2 regions of the Kribbella sp. NPDC031520 genome follow, and region 2 is predicted to be linked to the other one. Evidence: predicted binding sites of a transcription regulator. Region 2 holds the regulator's gene; the other holds the start of a gene.
What was found. The regulator HrcA, encoded in region 2, represses chaperone genes, less so after heat shock. The targets are predictions, from matches to a motif close to TTGGCACTCGNNNNNNNCGAGTGCCAA.
Positions count from the first base shown of each region.

Region 1: ACZ5BU_RS03715 (FmdB family zinc ribbon protein) is a predicted target of HrcA. The motif match lies at 2,513-2,539, and genes of this name have one in related genera.

Region 1 covers NZ_JBVIKS010000001.1:747,887-755,623, reverse strand. Annotated here, with positions in the region: gene ACZ5BU_RS03735 (alpha/beta fold hydrolase) at 1-424, shown strand, start outside; gene ACZ5BU_RS03730 (GNAT family N-acetyltransferase) at 429-941, shown strand; gene mscL (large conductance mechanosensitive channel protein MscL) at 973-1,359, opposite strand; gene ACZ5BU_RS03720 (SAF domain-containing protein) at 1,479-2,096, opposite strand; gene ACZ5BU_RS03715 (FmdB family zinc ribbon protein) at 2,154-2,492, opposite strand; gene ACZ5BU_RS03710 (penicillin acylase family protein) at 2,680-5,226, shown strand; gene ACZ5BU_RS03705 (serine hydrolase domain-containing protein) at 5,230-6,285, opposite strand; gene ACZ5BU_RS03700 (aminoglycoside phosphotransferase family protein) at 6,285-7,160, opposite strand; gene ACZ5BU_RS03695 (5-formyltetrahydrofolate cyclo-ligase) at 7,153-7,713, opposite strand.
Region 2 covers NZ_JBVIKS010000006.1:412,318-420,054, forward strand. Annotated here, with positions in the region: gene ACZ5BU_RS30935 (ThuA domain-containing protein) at 1-408, shown strand, start outside; gene ACZ5BU_RS30940 (Gfo/Idh/MocA family protein) at 393-1,496, shown strand; gene hrcA (heat-inducible transcriptional repressor HrcA) at 1,546-2,568, shown strand; gene dnaJ (molecular chaperone DnaJ) at 2,594-3,736, shown strand; gene ACZ5BU_RS30955 (16S rRNA (uracil(1498)-N(3))-methyltransferase) at 3,742-4,458, shown strand; gene ACZ5BU_RS30960 (YybH family protein) at 4,455-4,928, opposite strand; gene ACZ5BU_RS30965 (ArsR/SmtB family transcription factor) at 4,994-5,323, shown strand; gene ACZ5BU_RS30970 (hypothetical protein) at 5,430-5,846, shown strand; gene ACZ5BU_RS30975 (hypothetical protein) at 5,846-6,067, shown strand; gene ACZ5BU_RS30980 (response regulator transcription factor) at 6,091-7,002, shown strand; gene ACZ5BU_RS30985 (sensor histidine kinase) at 7,002-7,737, shown strand, end outside.

The DNA.
Region 1 (7,737 bases), on a different contig from region 2:
GCTAAGAATCGTTGGGGCCTCCAATGGATGTACGGTCGCGGTCCTGCTCGCTCTGAGGTATCCGGAACTCGTCGATCGCCTCCTGCTGGCATGGCCCGCCACCGGTGACGACACCGCCTCGAACGAACGGGCGCGGGCCGGAATGGTGAACCGTGGTTGCCCGCCTGAGGCCGCCGACGGCCTGCTGACAGGTGGAATTCTGCGTGGGGTGACGGACGCGGAACTGGCTTCGCTGACGCGTATTCGGGTGGCGGTCCTGCCGTCGGTACCGGAGAATCCGTCGCATCAGCGGAAGACGGTCGACGCGTTGCTGAGGTCGATCCGGGGGAGTCGTGAGCTGGCCGGGTGTCCCGAACCGCCGACGCCGGCCTTCCCGCCGTACCTGGATCAGCTGGTGCGAACGATCGTGGAGTTCGTCAACTGAGGGGATGAGTGTGGAGCTTCGGGGGTTCGACGACGGGTACGGCGCGCTGGTCGCGGGGTGGGCCGTGGACGAGAAGGAAGTCGCACTGCTGTCCGGACGGGTGGTCTACCCGTTCCCGGAGGACCTTCGGGGGAGTTGGCGCAAGGCGGAAGCGGACATCCACTCCTATCTGTTGTTCGACGGCGATCGGCCGGTCGGGTACGGCGAGGTCTGGCTGGACGACGAGGAGGACGAGGTCGAACTCGCCCGGATCATCGTGGACCCGGAGGTCCGTGGCCGGGGAATCGGTGCTGAACTCGTGCGGGCCCTGCTCGGTCCGGCGCTGGATGCCGGCTATTCGGAGGTGTTCCTGCGGGTTCGTCCGGAGAACGCTCCGGCGATCCGGGCGTACCACGGCAGTGGCTTCGTCGACGTTCCCGACGCCCTGATGGAGGAGTGGAACGACGGCCAGCCGGTGCCGTACCGCTGGATGCGTTATGCGGGTGCGCAGGTGAGCGCCGGCGAGCTCAGCGGCTGAGGATGATGCGCCCACCTGCTGGTTGCAGGTGTTACCGGCGGGCGCGCAGCAGGTCGCGGATCTCGGTCAGCAGCTCCTGGTCGGTCGTCAGCGGGTCGGGCTCCGGCTCCACGCCGCGCTTGCGCCGCTCGGCCAGCTTGTTCAGCGGCATCACGATGAAGAAGTAGACCGCCGCGGCAACGAAGAGGAAGTTCAGCGCTGCCTGCAGGATCAGCCCGATCGAGAACTTCGCGTCGTTGACGTAGAAGACCCAGACGCCGCTGATGTCGGTCTTGCCGAAGATCGCCGCGATCAGTGGGTTGATCAGGCCGTCGACGAGTGCAGTGACGATCTTGGTGAATGCTGCGCCGATGACGACGGCGACCGCGAGGTCGACGACGTTGCCACGCATGATGAATTCCTTGAAGCCCTTGAGCATTGTGTGGTGCCTCCACGAAGCGGGTGGTTGTACCCGGACAAGGTAGGGCTGCAGGGTCGTCCATGCGAGGGACCGCGCCGCGTCGCGACACATCGTGCCGTGACAAGTTCGGAGTGTGATCATCCCGTGTCCGGGGTCAGAGCCACGGTGATGCGTGAATTCGTACTGGCCTGGGCGAGCCGGGTCGCGACCTCGGGTGCGGTGGCGACGACGATCAGCGCTCCCGACGTACTCGATCGGGGCTCCGGTAGCGCGACCACCTGAACGGCGCGGGCGAGCAGTCTTGCTGCGTCGGCGCTCGTGCTGCCCGCGGCGTACAGGTTCAGGCGGTCGCCGACTCGCAGGAGAGTACTGACGTCGGCGTCGTCGACGCGGAACGGGTAGGCGACCGATCCGGAGGGCACGGCCGGTGGCGCCAGGAATCTGGCGTCGGTGAGTGGTTCGCCGGCTCTGACCGGGCCGCTGAGCACACGTTTGGTGAGCTCGCTGCCGGGTCTCAGAGCGCCGGCAGGCACGACGCCGGGCGGTAGCTCGACGGTACGCAGGTCGCCGCGGTCGAGCGTCACGCCGCCGGTCAAATCGTGCGCGGCGGCCAGGATCTTGACCGTCGGCGGTGGTGCGGGGGAGAGGGCCAGGAGTCCGAAGTACACAGCGGCGGCCGCGGCAGCGCCGGCCAGGAGCCGACGATGCCAGCGGGAGGCGCGGATCAGGTCACGAAGCAGAGAGCGAGTTGTCATGCCGGAGAAAGTACGAGTTTCGCCGGCGACCGCCTCTCAGTTATCCACAGGCGGCGGTCAGGCCGCGCTTGTCCCCGACGAGGTCGACGACGAGTTGCTGGACGAAGAGCTGCTCGACGACGAAGACGAGGAAGTCGAGGAAGTCGAGGAGTCGGACGACTTGGCCGACGAAGAAGACGAGGAGTCGGAGGATGTCGCCGGCACCGAGCCCTTGCCGGAGGACCGGCTGTCGGTGCGGTAGAAGCCGGAGCCCTTGAACACCACGCCGACGGCGTTGAAGACCTTGCGCAGGTTTCCCTGGCAGTGCGGGCACACGGTCAAAGCGTCGTCCGTGAAGCTCTGGCGCACCTCGAGCGCTTCGCCACAGTCGGTGCACTGGTACTGGTACGTCGGCACGGTCGGATCCCTTCAAGCCGCTGGCACTCCTACTACCCGACTGCTAATAATGCGCCAGCGGCCCGGAGTATTCCAAACCCGGCCCCGCTTACCTCAACTCTGCGTCCATGTCCAGCGAACGCAGAGCAACGCAAAGTTGTGAGGGACCCCATTTGGGGAGGGCGAGCGGATTCTCTACGGTTGGTCCGTGCGTCGCCTGTTTCGAGTCGTCATCGCCAGCGGAATCGTGCTTGCCACGGTCCTCCTGGTGATCGCCGGTACCCTCGTCTACGTCGTCCGCCACTCGTTCCCGACGTACGAAGGAACGATCGACCTGGAGGGGCTGGACGGCGACGTCAGCGTGGTCCGGGACGCGAACGGCATCCCGCAGATCTACGCGGACACCCCGGCCGACCTGTTCGCCGCGCAGGGCTACGTGCACGCGCAGGACCGGTTCTTCGAGATGGACTTCCGCCGCCATGTGACCGCCGGGCGGCTGAGCGAGCTGTTCGGCAAGAGCGCGCTGGAGACGGACAAGTTCGTCCGGACGCTCGGCTGGCGGCGCACGGCCGAGGCGGAGCTTCCGCTGCTCAGTCCGACCACCCGGCAGTACCTCGACGACTACGCACGCGGCGTCAACGCGTACCTGTCCACGCACGGCGGCTCGGGCCTCAGCCTCGAGTACGGCGTACTGTCCCTGCAGCCCGGCGGTCCGAAGAACTACACGCCGGAACCGTGGACCGCAGCCGACTCGCTGTCCTGGCTGAAGGCGATGGCCTGGGACCTCGGCGGCAACCTGGACGAGGAGATCACCCGCACCAAGCTGCTCGCGGCGTTCCCGGCGCGCAACATCGAGAGCCTCTACCCGCAGTACCCGTACGACCGGAACCAGCCGATCATGGCGGCCGCCTCGATCGGCAAGGACGGCAAGTTCAGCTCGACGCCAGGGCCGAGCACCGAGGTCCGGCGCAGCATGCTGACCAAAGACCTGCTCAAGTCGCTGGACTCGGTGCAGAGCGTCGCCAAGGGCCTGCCCCAGCTGCTCGGCCAGGGCGACGGCGTCGGCTCCAACTCGTGGGTGGTCTCCGGTGACCACACCACGACCGGCAAACCGCTGCTGGCCAACGACCCGCACCTGGGCGCGACCATGCCGGGTATCTGGACGCAGGTCGGTCTGCACTGCAACAACGTCGGGAAGAGCTGCCCGTTCGACGTCTCCGGTTTCAGCTTCTCCGGACTGCCCGGTGTGGTGATCGGTCACAACAACGCGATCTCGTGGGGCTTCACCAACCTCGACCCCGACGTCCAGGACCTCTACCTGGAGCGCATCGACGGCAACAACGTCCTCTACAACAACAAATGGCGGGCGATGGCCACCCGCGAGGAGACGTTCAAGGTGGCCGGCGAGGACACGCCGGTGAAGATCACGGTCCGCGAAACCCGGCACGGTCCGCTGATCTCGGACGTCGGCGAGGACGAGCAGAAGGTCGGCGAGATCGCCGCGTCGCAGGCGAAGGATCCGAAGGCGTACGGCGTCGCGCTGCAGTGGACCGCGCTGAACCCGGGCAAGACAGCCGACGCCCTGTTCGCGATCAACACCGCGCAGAACTGGACCGAGTTCCGCGCCGCCGCGCAACAGTTCCAGGTCCCCTCGCAGAACCTGGTGTACGCCGACACCGACGGCCACATCGGCTACCAGTCGCCCGGGCTGATCCCGATCCGCGCGACCGGCCGCGGCGACTGGCCGGTGCCGGGCTGGGATCCGAAGTACTACTGGAAGGGCTACATCCCCTTCGACGCGCTACCGACCGAGTTGGACCCGCCGAGCGGGATCATCGTCACCGCGAACCAGGCCGTCGTCCCGAACACGTACTCGTACTACCTGACCAACTCCTGGGACTACGGCTACCGGAGTCAGCAGATCCTGGACCGGATCAAGGCCGCCGGGAAGCTGGACGTGAACGCGATGGCGTCGATCCAGCTGGACACGAAGAACAAGGCCGCCGAGATGCTGGTGCCGTACCTGCTGCGGATCAGCATCGACGACGCGTTCGACAAGCAGGGCCAGGACACCCTGCGGAACTGGGACTTCACCTCACCGCCGGACTCCGCCGCCGCGGCGTACTTCAACGTCGCCTGGCGCAACCTGCTCGCGCTGACGTTCCACGACCAGCTCCCCGAAGGCACCTGGCCGGACGGCGGCTCCCGCTGGTTCGAGGTGATCCACGTGCTGCTCGGCCAGCCGAACAGCGGCTGGTGGGACGACATCCGGACTCCACAGCGCGAGAGCCGTGACGACATCCTCCGTGAAGCTCTGGTCAACGCCCGGACCGAGATCACCCAGAAGATGGCCCGTGAGCCGGCCAACTGGCAGTGGGGCAAGCTGCACAAGCTCACGCTAGCCAACCAGAGCCTGGGGAGCCCATCCAGCCCGAGCCTGGTCAGGAAGATCTTCAACCGTGGCCCGTACGAGCTCGGCGGCGGTGAGTCGATCGTCGACGCCACCGCCTGGGACGCCTCCGAGGGGTACGCCGTGACCGCGACGCCGTCGATGCGGATGGTCGTGGACCTGTCGGACTTCGACAAGTCGCGCTGGATCAACCTGACCGGTGTGTCCGGCCACGCCTTCTCGTCGAACTACACCGACCAGACGGAACTGTGGGTCAAGGGCGAGACCCTCCCGTGGGCGTACACCAAGGGTGCGGTCGAAGCGACCCGCAAGCATTCGCTGACGTTCACCAAGCCGGACCGGTAGCGGCTACCAGGCGGGCGCGCTGGCCTCGGCGAACAGCTCTTCGGGCCAGGTCCAGAGCGCCCGCTGTGTCATCAAGATCGAGATGGTCCCGTCAGAGGTCGTCGACCAGAGCGTGCCCAGCCCGCCGGCCCAGCCGTACCGGTCCTGGCTCACGGACAGGCCATAGCCCCACCCGGTGTCGGGCCCCAGAAAGCCGGCGGCTGCCGCACGCTGCCGTGCGGTGAGGTGGTCGGTCGTGAGCTCTGCGATCGCGGCAGGTGACAGCAGACCGCCGTCCCGCAGCATGCGTGCGAACGCGTGGAAGTCGTCCACGGTCGACACCAGCCCGCCGGCCGCGTCCGGGAACGGTGGCGGCGTCAGCCACTGACTGTCGGCGGCACCGTCGAGTACGTCGTCCCCGACGTACGCCGTGGTGAGCCGTGCTGGGTCGGACGCCGTGAACCCGGTGTCACGCATCCCCAGCGGTTCGAACAACCTCTCGCGCAGGAACTCCTCCAACGGCTGCCCGGCGACCCGTGAGATCACGACGCCGAGCAGATGTGACCCTGTGGCGTACAGCCAGCGCTCACCCGGCTGGTACTGCAGCGGCAGCGTCGCGAACCGGCGCATCCACTCGTCGGGCTCCAACGGAGTACGGGGAAGCGGCGGCCCGAACGTGTGCAGCCCCAGCTCGGCCTCACGTTCCCGCAACGGCGGGTGGTCCGACTCGCCCAGACCGAGCCGGAACGTCAGCAGGTCCCGTACGGTGATCGCCCGCTCGGCCGGCACTGTGTCCTCGATCGGCCCGTCCGGATCCCGCAGTACGACGGGGTTCGAGAGCTCCGGTAGTACGTCGGACACGGGCGCGTCCAACGACAGCCGTAGCTCGTCGACCAGCAACATCGTCGCGGCCGCGGTGATCGGCTTGGTGAACGACGAGATCCGGAACAGGCTGTCCCGCTCCAGCTCCGGGCCGTCGTACGCCGTCGTGCCATGGATCTCGACACGCGTCTCGTCGCCGCGGCTCATCAGGCTGATCAGGCCGGGCACCACTCCGTTGTCGACGTACGTCTGCAGCATCAGCCCAGTCCAGCAGCGAACGACATGCTCCGCCACTGGTCCGCGCACATGCGGATTCCATCGGCCAGTGCTGGGAACTGCGGGACCAGCGGAGTACACACAAGCACCTGCAGCGCCCGCGCATGGTCCATCAGCTGCTGCACCTCTGGATCGAGACGAGCGCCGTACGCGCGGCACAGGTCCGGGCCCAAGCCTGCGAGGTCCCATTCCCGCGGACCAATGGTCACGTCCTCGAAGTCGGCCCAGAGCGGGCCGTCGACGGTGTTGATCAGGTTCCATGACGGGGCATCGCCGTGGATCGGCTGCACGACGGTGTCCTCGAAGGTTGCCTGGAACCCAGCCTGGCTGGTCAGGATCGGCTGCAGCACCTTCCACTCGGCTCTCGCGCGGTCCAGGTCCTCCTGCTCGAGCAGGCCCGGCACGGCCTCGGTCGTTGCCAGACTGGACCCGATCAGCCGCAGTGGTGTCATCCAGGGCAGGTCGCCCGGGTACGTCGCCAGCTGGGCGTGCAGCTCTGCCACGCGAGCTGTCGCGCCCACGTAGTCGGGTTCTGCGGCCTGGTCGACTTCTACGTACTTCCAGAAGGTCATGCAGAGCCCGTCCTGCTCAACCGGGACCGGGTGGCTCGGCTGGACCACGGGTACACCCTGTGCGTGCAGCCAGGTCATCACGTCGATCTCGCGCTGCTGGCGTTGCACGGCGGGCTCTGGTTCCTGTAGCGCTTCTGGGAGGTTCATCGGCACCCGGGCGACGACCGGTGACGGTTTGAGGTGCACCACGGTCGAGAACGCTTCGTACAGGACGGTCGGATCGGTCACTGTCAGGCCGAGGGAGCGTGCGGCTGTGGCTGCTGCTCGAACAGCGGTCTCAGTCATCCACCGATCCTCGTAGAGGGATCAAACGGGTAGGCGTGAGCGCTGCGTCTACCGGCCTGTCGTGGGCGTCGCACGGAAGCGTGTCGACGATCTCGTTGTCGTACACGGCGGCCCAGACCGGCGTACCGGGGCGGACGCGGGCAATCGCCCGGTCGTACGAACCGCCGCCACGTCCGAGCCGTACGCCGTCACGCGCCACCGCCAGGGCTGGGCAGATCACCAGGTCAGCGGTGGCGATCGCGTCGGGGCCCAGGTCGACCGGGGGCTCCGACAGACCGAGGCGCCCAGGTACGAGGTCCGCTGCACCCGGGGCGACGCCCCAGCCCAGGTCGTTGTCGGCGTACAGGATCGGCAGCAGCACCTCGTGGTGCGTCGCGAGCAACCAGTCGATCAACGCGCCGGTCTGCGGCTCAGGGCCCATCGACACGTAGAGAGCGATCCGGTACACGTCCGGTAGCACCTGTTGGGCGCTCGCCAGCAGTCCCTCAGCCCGGGGCCGAGCACCCCGCGCTTCCAGGAACTGCCGCCGCGCCACGGCCTTCGTCAGGAACACCTTCTGATCCTAGGGCTCCCGCGC
Region 2 (7,737 bases):
ACCGGGTTCGCCGGCTGGCACGGCGGGATCGCGGACTCGTTCCGGAAGAACGTCGACTACAGCTTCATCACCGGCGGGCAGTTCATCTCGCACCCGCACGGGTACACCGACTACCGGGTGGACATCATTGCCGACCACCCCATCGTCGAGGGCATCAAGCACTTCGACGTACACACCGAGCAGTACTACATCCACTACGACCCGACGAACACCGTGCTCGCGACGACGACGTTCGAGTCGCACCCGGACTACCCGTGGATCGAGGGCGCCGTGATGCCGGCGATCTGGACCCGGACCTGGGGCGAGGGCAAGGTCTTCGTCTGCACGGTCGGCCACAAGCTGGACGACCTGGAGACGCCCGAGGTCCGGACGATCATCGAGCGGGGGCTGCTGTGGGCGAGCAAGTGACCGGCGTCGGCATCGTCGGTACGGGCGTCATCTCCGGCACGTACCTGGACCACCTGGCGAAGCTCTCCGGCGTCGACGTGGTCGCCGTCGCGGACCTGGACGTTTCGCGCGCGCAGGCGATCGCCGACAAGCACCCGGGCATCCGCGCGTTGTCACCGGAGGAGCTGTACGCGGCCGACGACGTCGACATCGTCCTCAACCTCACCATCCCGGCGGCCCACGCCGCGGTGCACCAGGCCGCGCTGGCCGCGGGCAAGCACGTGTACGGCGAGAAGCCGCTGGCCATGGACCGTACCGAGGCGGAGCCGCTGCTGAAGTACGCCGCTGCCAACGACCTGCGGATCGGCTGTGCGCCGGACACGGTCCTCGGCACCGGCACCCAGACGGCTCGTGCGGTGATCGATCGCGGTGACATCGGTACCCCGCACGCGGCGACCGCGTTCATGGTGACCCCCGGCCACGAGCTGTGGCACCCGGCGCCGGAGTTCTACTACCAGCCCGGCGGCGGCCCGGTCCTCGACATGGGCCCGTACTACGTGACCAGCTTGGTCACCCTGCTCGGGCCGGTCGTCCGGGTGACGGCCCGCGCGGGCCGGGCGAAACAGCAGCGGAAGATCCACACCGGGCCACGCGCCGGGACCGTGTTCGACGTGGAGGTGCCGACGCACGTCACTGGCGTACTGGAGCACGAGTCCGGCGCATTGACCACCGTGCTGATGTCGTTCGACGTCTGGGCCGGGCGGCTGCCCCGGATCGAGGTCCACGGGACGGACGGCAGCCTGTCGGTGCCGGACCCGAACGGGTTCGACGGGACCGTCGAGATCGTGACGCCGGAGCGCCGCGAGTGGACCGAGGTGCCGGTCGCCGGTGGATACGCCGGGGCCGGTCGCGGGGTCGGAGTCGCGGACATGGCCCGGGCGATCCGGAACGGTGAACCGCACCGCGCGACCGGGGAGCTGGCGTACCACGTGCTCGACGTACTGGAGTCGTTCGTCGACTCCGCGGTCCAGGATCAGCCGCTTGATGTGGTCAGTACAGTGACGCGTCCGGCGCCCGTTCCGTTGGGAGCCTCGCCCGAGACCGCCTAGACTGGCACTCCGAACCACGGAGTGCCAGGAGCCGGAGAGGGTGGTGGGCGTGCTGGACGACCGCAAGCTGGATGTGCTCCGCGCCATCGTCGAGGACTACGTCGCGACCCACGAACCGATCGGGTCGAAGGCGCTCGTCGACCGGCACAACCTCGGTGTCTCCCCGGCCACCGTGCGGAACGACATGGCCGCGCTGGAGGAGGAGGGGTACATCACCCAGCCGCACACCAGCGCCGGCCGGATCCCGACCGACGCCGGGTACCGGCTGTTCGTCGACAAGCTGAGCACGGTCAAGACGCTGTCGGTGGCGGAGAAGAAGGCGATCACGTCGTTCCTGGCCGGTGCGGTCGACCTGGACGACGTGGTCCGCCGGACGGTGCGGTTGCTTGCCCAGATCACCCGCCAGGTCGCCATCGTGCAGTACCCGTCGCTGAACCGGTCGAGCGTGCGGCACATCGAGGTCGTCACGATGAGCCCGCGCCGGCTCCTGCTCGTACTGATCACCAGCAACGGCCGGGTCGAGCAGCGGATCGTCGAACACCCGCAGGACGTCGACGAGCAACTGATCGCGGACCTGCGGTCGCGGCTGAACACGGCGCTCGCCGGCCAGCGGCTGACCGACGCGGCCGCCTCCCTGGCGAGTGTGCCCGACCTGTTCGCGCCGGCCGACCGGTCGCTGGTCTCGTCGATCGTCACCACGCTGTTCGAGGCGTTCACCGACGAGGTCGGCGAGCAGCGGATCGCGGTCGGCGGCGCCGCCAACCTGACCCGGTACGGCGACGACTTCGAGCGGAACGTGAAGCCCGTGCTGGAGGCGCTCGAGGAGCACGTCATCCTGCTGAAGCTGCTCGGCGAGGCGACCAACCCGCAGACGCTGACCGTTCGGATCGGCCACGAGAACCCGTACGAGGAACTGGCCACCACCTCGGTGGTCGCGACCGGGTACGGGTCGAAGTCGGAGGTGCTCGCCACCCTCGGCATCGTCGGGCCGACCCACATGGACTACCCGAGCACGATGGGCGCAGTACGGGCCGTCGCGCGTTATGTGAGCCAGATACTGGCTGAATCCTGATGAAGACAACCCCCTGGTCTGGAGTATGAGCACCGATTACTACGCCGTCCTAGGTGTCACCCGTGACGCGTCACCGGACGAGATCAAGAAGGCGTACCGCAAACTGGCACGTCAGTACCACCCGGACGTGAACGACTCCGAGGACGCGCACCAGAAGTTCCAGGAGATCGGGCGCGCGTTCCAGGTGCTCAGCGACCCGCAGAAGCGGCAGATGCACGACCTCGGCGGCGATCCGTTCGCGACCGCTGGCGCCGGGCCGGGCGGTGCCGGGTTCGGGCAGGCGTTCACGTTCACCGACATCATGGACGCGTTCTTCGGGCAGACCGGCGGCGCGACCCGCGGGCCGCGGCCGCGGACCCGGCGCGGCCAGGACGCGCTGATCCCGTTGCGGATCGACCTGGCCGAGGCCGCCTTCGGTACGACGCGGGAGCTCAAGGTCGACACCGCCGTACTGTGCCCGACCTGTAGCGGGTCCGGCGCGGCGGCCGGGTCCGAGCCGGTGACCTGCGAGATCTGCCACGGACGCGGCGAGGTGACGCACACGCAGCGGTCGTTCCTCGGCGAGGTGCGGACGATGCGTCCCTGCCCGAACTGCCGCGGCTACGGGACCACCATCCCGAACCCGTGCGTCGAGTGCTCCGGCGACGGACGGGTGCGGTCCCGCCGTACCGTCACCGTCAAGATCCCCGGCGGCGTCGACACCGGGACGCGCGTGCAGCTGTCCGGTCAGGGCGAGGTCGGCCCGGGCGGCGGCCCGGCCGGTGACCTGTACGTCGAGATCGAGGTCGAGCCGCACGACATCTTCACCCGCAACGGCGACGACCTGCACTGCACGGTCACGCTCCCGATGACGGCGGCCGCGCTCGGTACGACGATCGACCTGCCGACGCTCGAAGGCGAGACCACTCCGCTGGAGATCCGCCCGGGTACGCAGTCCGGTACGACGCAGACCCTGTCGGCCCGCGGGGTGCCGCGCCTACGCCACGCCGGCCGCGGCGACCTGATCGTCCAGGTCATCGTCGAGACTCCTACCAAGCTCGACGACAGCCAGGCCGACCTGCTCCGCCAGCTGGCCGTCGCCCGCGACGAGGAACGCCCCCAGGGCCAGGTCCAAGCCACCCACAAGACCGTCTTCGGCCGCCTCCGCGACGCCTTCGGCGCCCACTGACGGCCGTGGGTGTCGCGGTGTTCTTCCTCGCCGAGCTGGGCGGGGAAGAACTGGTGCTCGACGGAGCCGAGGGGCGGCATGCGGCTGTCGTACGGCGGATCGGGCCTGGAGAGCGGGTCCGGTTGACGGACGGGCGCGGCGCCTGGGCCGAGGGGCCTGTGGTCGCTGCGTCCAAGGCCGGCGTGACGGTCGCCGTCGACGAGCGGGGGAGTACGCCGGCGGCGGACCCGCGGGTGGTTGTGGTGCAGGCCGTACCGAAGGGGGAGCGGGCCGAGCTCGCGGTGGAGATGCTGACCGAGGTCGGCGTCGACGTGATCGTCCCGTGGAACGCCGACCGCAGCCAGTTCCGCGCCAACCCGGAACGGGTCGAGAAGCTGCTCGCCAAGTGGCGGTCCTGGTCCTTCGAGGCGAGCAAACAATCCCGCCGCACCTGGTTCACCGAGATCGCCCCACTGGCCTCCACCGCCGACGTCACCAAGCTCCTGGCGACCGCTGCCCTCCCGGTAGTCCTCCACGAGGAAGCCACCGTTCCGCTGGCCGCTCTCGACGTCCCCACCACAGGCGACCTCGTCCTGGTCGTGGGCCCAGAGGGTGGCATCACCCCCACCGAGCTGAAGTCCTTCGCCGCCACCCCGATCCGACTGGGCGACACAGTCCTGCGAACCTCAACCGCCGGCGTGGCTGCCGCCGCAGCTCTCCTGTCCCGCTCCCGCTGGCGCTAGCCGCGGACAGCTTGCTGGTATGCGGCCAGCATGTTCGCGTCGTCGATGCTGCCGTGGTGGTGCACCTGCTGCCAGAGGCCGTCGTACCTGAAGATTCTCGTGGTACGGATCCGCAGCGGGCGGTCGCCCAGGTAGGTGCCCGTCTCGCGTCCCGCGAACACCACCGAATCGCGCAGCCAGTACGTTGCCGCGTCGCCGAACGTCACCTGGATGTTCAAGCTCCCCGCGAACACCCGCTCGTACAGGTCCCGTACCGCGTCCCGGCCCCGCAGGATCCCGCCGACGGGATTGTTCAACTGCACCAGCGGATCGTCCGCCCAGCCGTCGACCAGGACGTCCAAGTCCTTGTGGTTCAGGGCGTAGTAGAACGTCTCCAACGCGGCCAGCGCTCCCTCCCGCCCCGGCGCCCGCGCCTCCGCCGGCCGTGGGCGGGCATCCGGTCCGAAGTTGTAGTCGACCAGTTCGATCATCACCAGCACCTCGCTAGGCTGTTAGACAGAGACCGAACACAACTGTACGACAAGGATCGAACACTATGGCCGTCGAGTCCGCCAGAGCCCGGACGCTCACGCATGCTGACCCGGCCGGGGTGCCGTTGCAGGCGGCCCTCGACGCGCTCGCGGACCCGGTCCGGCGTTCGATCCTGCGCGATCTCGCGTCGCACGACGACTGGACCCGCGCCTGCGGCACGTTCGACCTGCCCGTGAAGAAGGCGACCGCCAGCCACCACTTCGCCGTACTGCGCTCCGCCGGCCTGATCGAGCAACGCGACGAGGGCGCCCGCCGCCTCAACCGCCTCCGCCGGTCCGAGTTCGACGCTGTCTTCCCGGGGCTGCTCGCGGCCACCATCGACCGCGCTGACTGACCACAGCCGGAACTCTTACAAACCCCGAACACAGCTCCGGCCGTCCTCGAACAACCGTCGGCGAGAGTTGGACTCGTCCGTTCGGGAGATGACGAGGAGAACGAAGATGCGCAGGTCTGTCCGCGGAACCCTGGCGGCCGGTACGTCGGTCGTCGTCCTGGCGGGTGGGATCGTCGCCGGTACGACGGTCGCATCGGCCGACCCGACGCCGACCCCGGCACCGACGTACAAGCAGGTGACGCTCAGCCCGGAGGAGTCGCAGAAGCTTTGTGCCGAACGGCTGCCGAAGATGATCGCGCGGCGGGACAAGCTGGCTGCCAGGATCAACGGAGGCGCCGACGTGAAGGGTTCGGTCGCGTGGCTGAGGGCACGCGCCGCCGAGCAGAAGGCGAAGGGACACACGAAGATCGCCGAGCGGTTGGAGAAGCGTGCCGACCGCCGCTCCGAGCGGGCGACCGACCTCGCTGCCGCCAAGACGAAGCTGGAGGCGTTCAAGACCGCGCACTGCCAGGTGGCCAAGTGATGCGACGGATCAAGGGCGTACTGATCGTGCTGGTCGGTACGGCGGCCGCGGTCGCCGGACTGACCGCGTGTGGCAGCTCCGCCGGTGGGCCGAGTGGGGAGAAGGCCGGCCGGCAGGCTCCGGCGACCCAACAGGTGGGGTCGCCGGAGCAGGAGCTGGATCAGGTCGGGGCTACGCTGGACGCGATCGATCGCGAGCTGGCCGGGGACGACGCACCCTGACCGAGAATCCCCGGGAGCTGAAGATGGCCGGAGCCGGTCGCGGGCTGGTTCTGGTGGTCGAGGACGAGGCGGCGATCGCCGAGGTGATCGAGCTGTACCTGCGCCGGGACGGATTCGACGTCCGGATCGAGTCCGACGGCGAGGCGGCGCTGACGGCGTGGCAGCGGGAGCAGCCGGTCGCGGTGATCCTGGACATCGGGTTACCGGGGCGCGACGGCGCGGACGTGTGCCGGACCATGCGGGCCGCCGGCGACTGGACGCCGGTCCTGTTCGTCACGGCCCGCGACGACGAGGTCGATCGCCTGCTCGGGCTGGAGCTCGGCGCCGACGACTACGTGACGAAGCCGTTCAGCCCGCGCGAGCTGGCCGCCCGCGTCCGGACCGTCCTCCGGCGCACCGCGGGCGTCGCCCCGGCCGCCGGGGGCCCGGTCGGAGGGGGCCCGGCCGACGGGAGCCCGGCCGGCGGAGGACCGGTGACCGGAGGGTCGGTCGGCGGAGGACCGGCCCCTGGAGGAACCGCCACCGGAGGATGGGCCACCGGAGGATCGGCCGCTGCAGGATCGGCCGCCGGAGGGGCCGTCGGCGGAGGGCCGGCCACCGCAGGGGCGGTCGGTGGGGCGCCTGCGGGCGTGGCCCCGGTCGGTGAGGTGCTGTCGGTCGGAGCGGTCCGGGTCGATGTCGGTCGCCGGCGAGCCTGGGCGGGTGAGGCCGAGGTGAGTCTGACGTCGACCGAGTTCGACCTGCTCGCGCAGTTGTTCCGGCGCCCGGGGCGGGTGTTCGAACGGGCTGAGCTGTTGAGCTCGGTCTGGGGCTACCAGTCCGTGGCCGGTACCCGGACGGTCGACGTACACATCGCCCAGTTGCGGGCGAAGCTCGGCGCGGCCAGCCCGATCCGGACGGTACGCGGCGTCGGTTACGCCGCCGATCGCGACTGATGACGGGCCGCGAGACGCCGGGCGGGGCCGGCCGCGGGGTGCCGGGCGGGGCGTGGCGTGAGGTGCCGGGCGACGTCGTGGGCGGGCGGTCGGACGCGAGCGGGACGCCGGGCGAGGTTGCGGGCGGGCGGTCGGACGCGAGCGGGACGCCGGGCGAGGCGGGACGCGGGTCGTTGGCCACGCGGATTGTGTTGACGTGTGTTGCTGTGGCCGGAGTGGCCGTGCTCGTGGCAGGTGTGGTGATGGCGGGCCTCGCCAGGCAGTCCGCCCGGAACGTGCTGCAGCAGTCGCTGGCCGCGCAGGCCGACGTGATCGCCGGCCAAGTGGACGACCGCGGGCTGGGGCCGCGGGCGGCAGGTCTCGGCAAGGCGGCACAGGTCGTGCGAGGACAGGGCATCGTGGTCGTGCTCGACCTTCCCCGGCGGGGGGTCCAGTCGCCCGATCCGCGGTCCACCCAGGCCGCGACCGCGGCGGGGCTCGGTGCGGCCGGCAGCCCGGAACGGATCTCGGCACAGGTGCGGGTCGACGGCAACGACTACCTGGTCGAAGCCAGGGCACTCCCGGACGGTTCCGGGTTCGCGCTGGTCGAACCGGTGCATCTGACCGCGGGCACCTGGCGGATCCTGCTGCGCAACGTCCTGGTCGCGCTCGGCGCCGGTCTGCTCGTCGCCGCACTCGCCGGGGCGCTCCTCGGCCGGCTGCTCGGTCGTCCGTTGCGCCGTACGGCGGATGTCG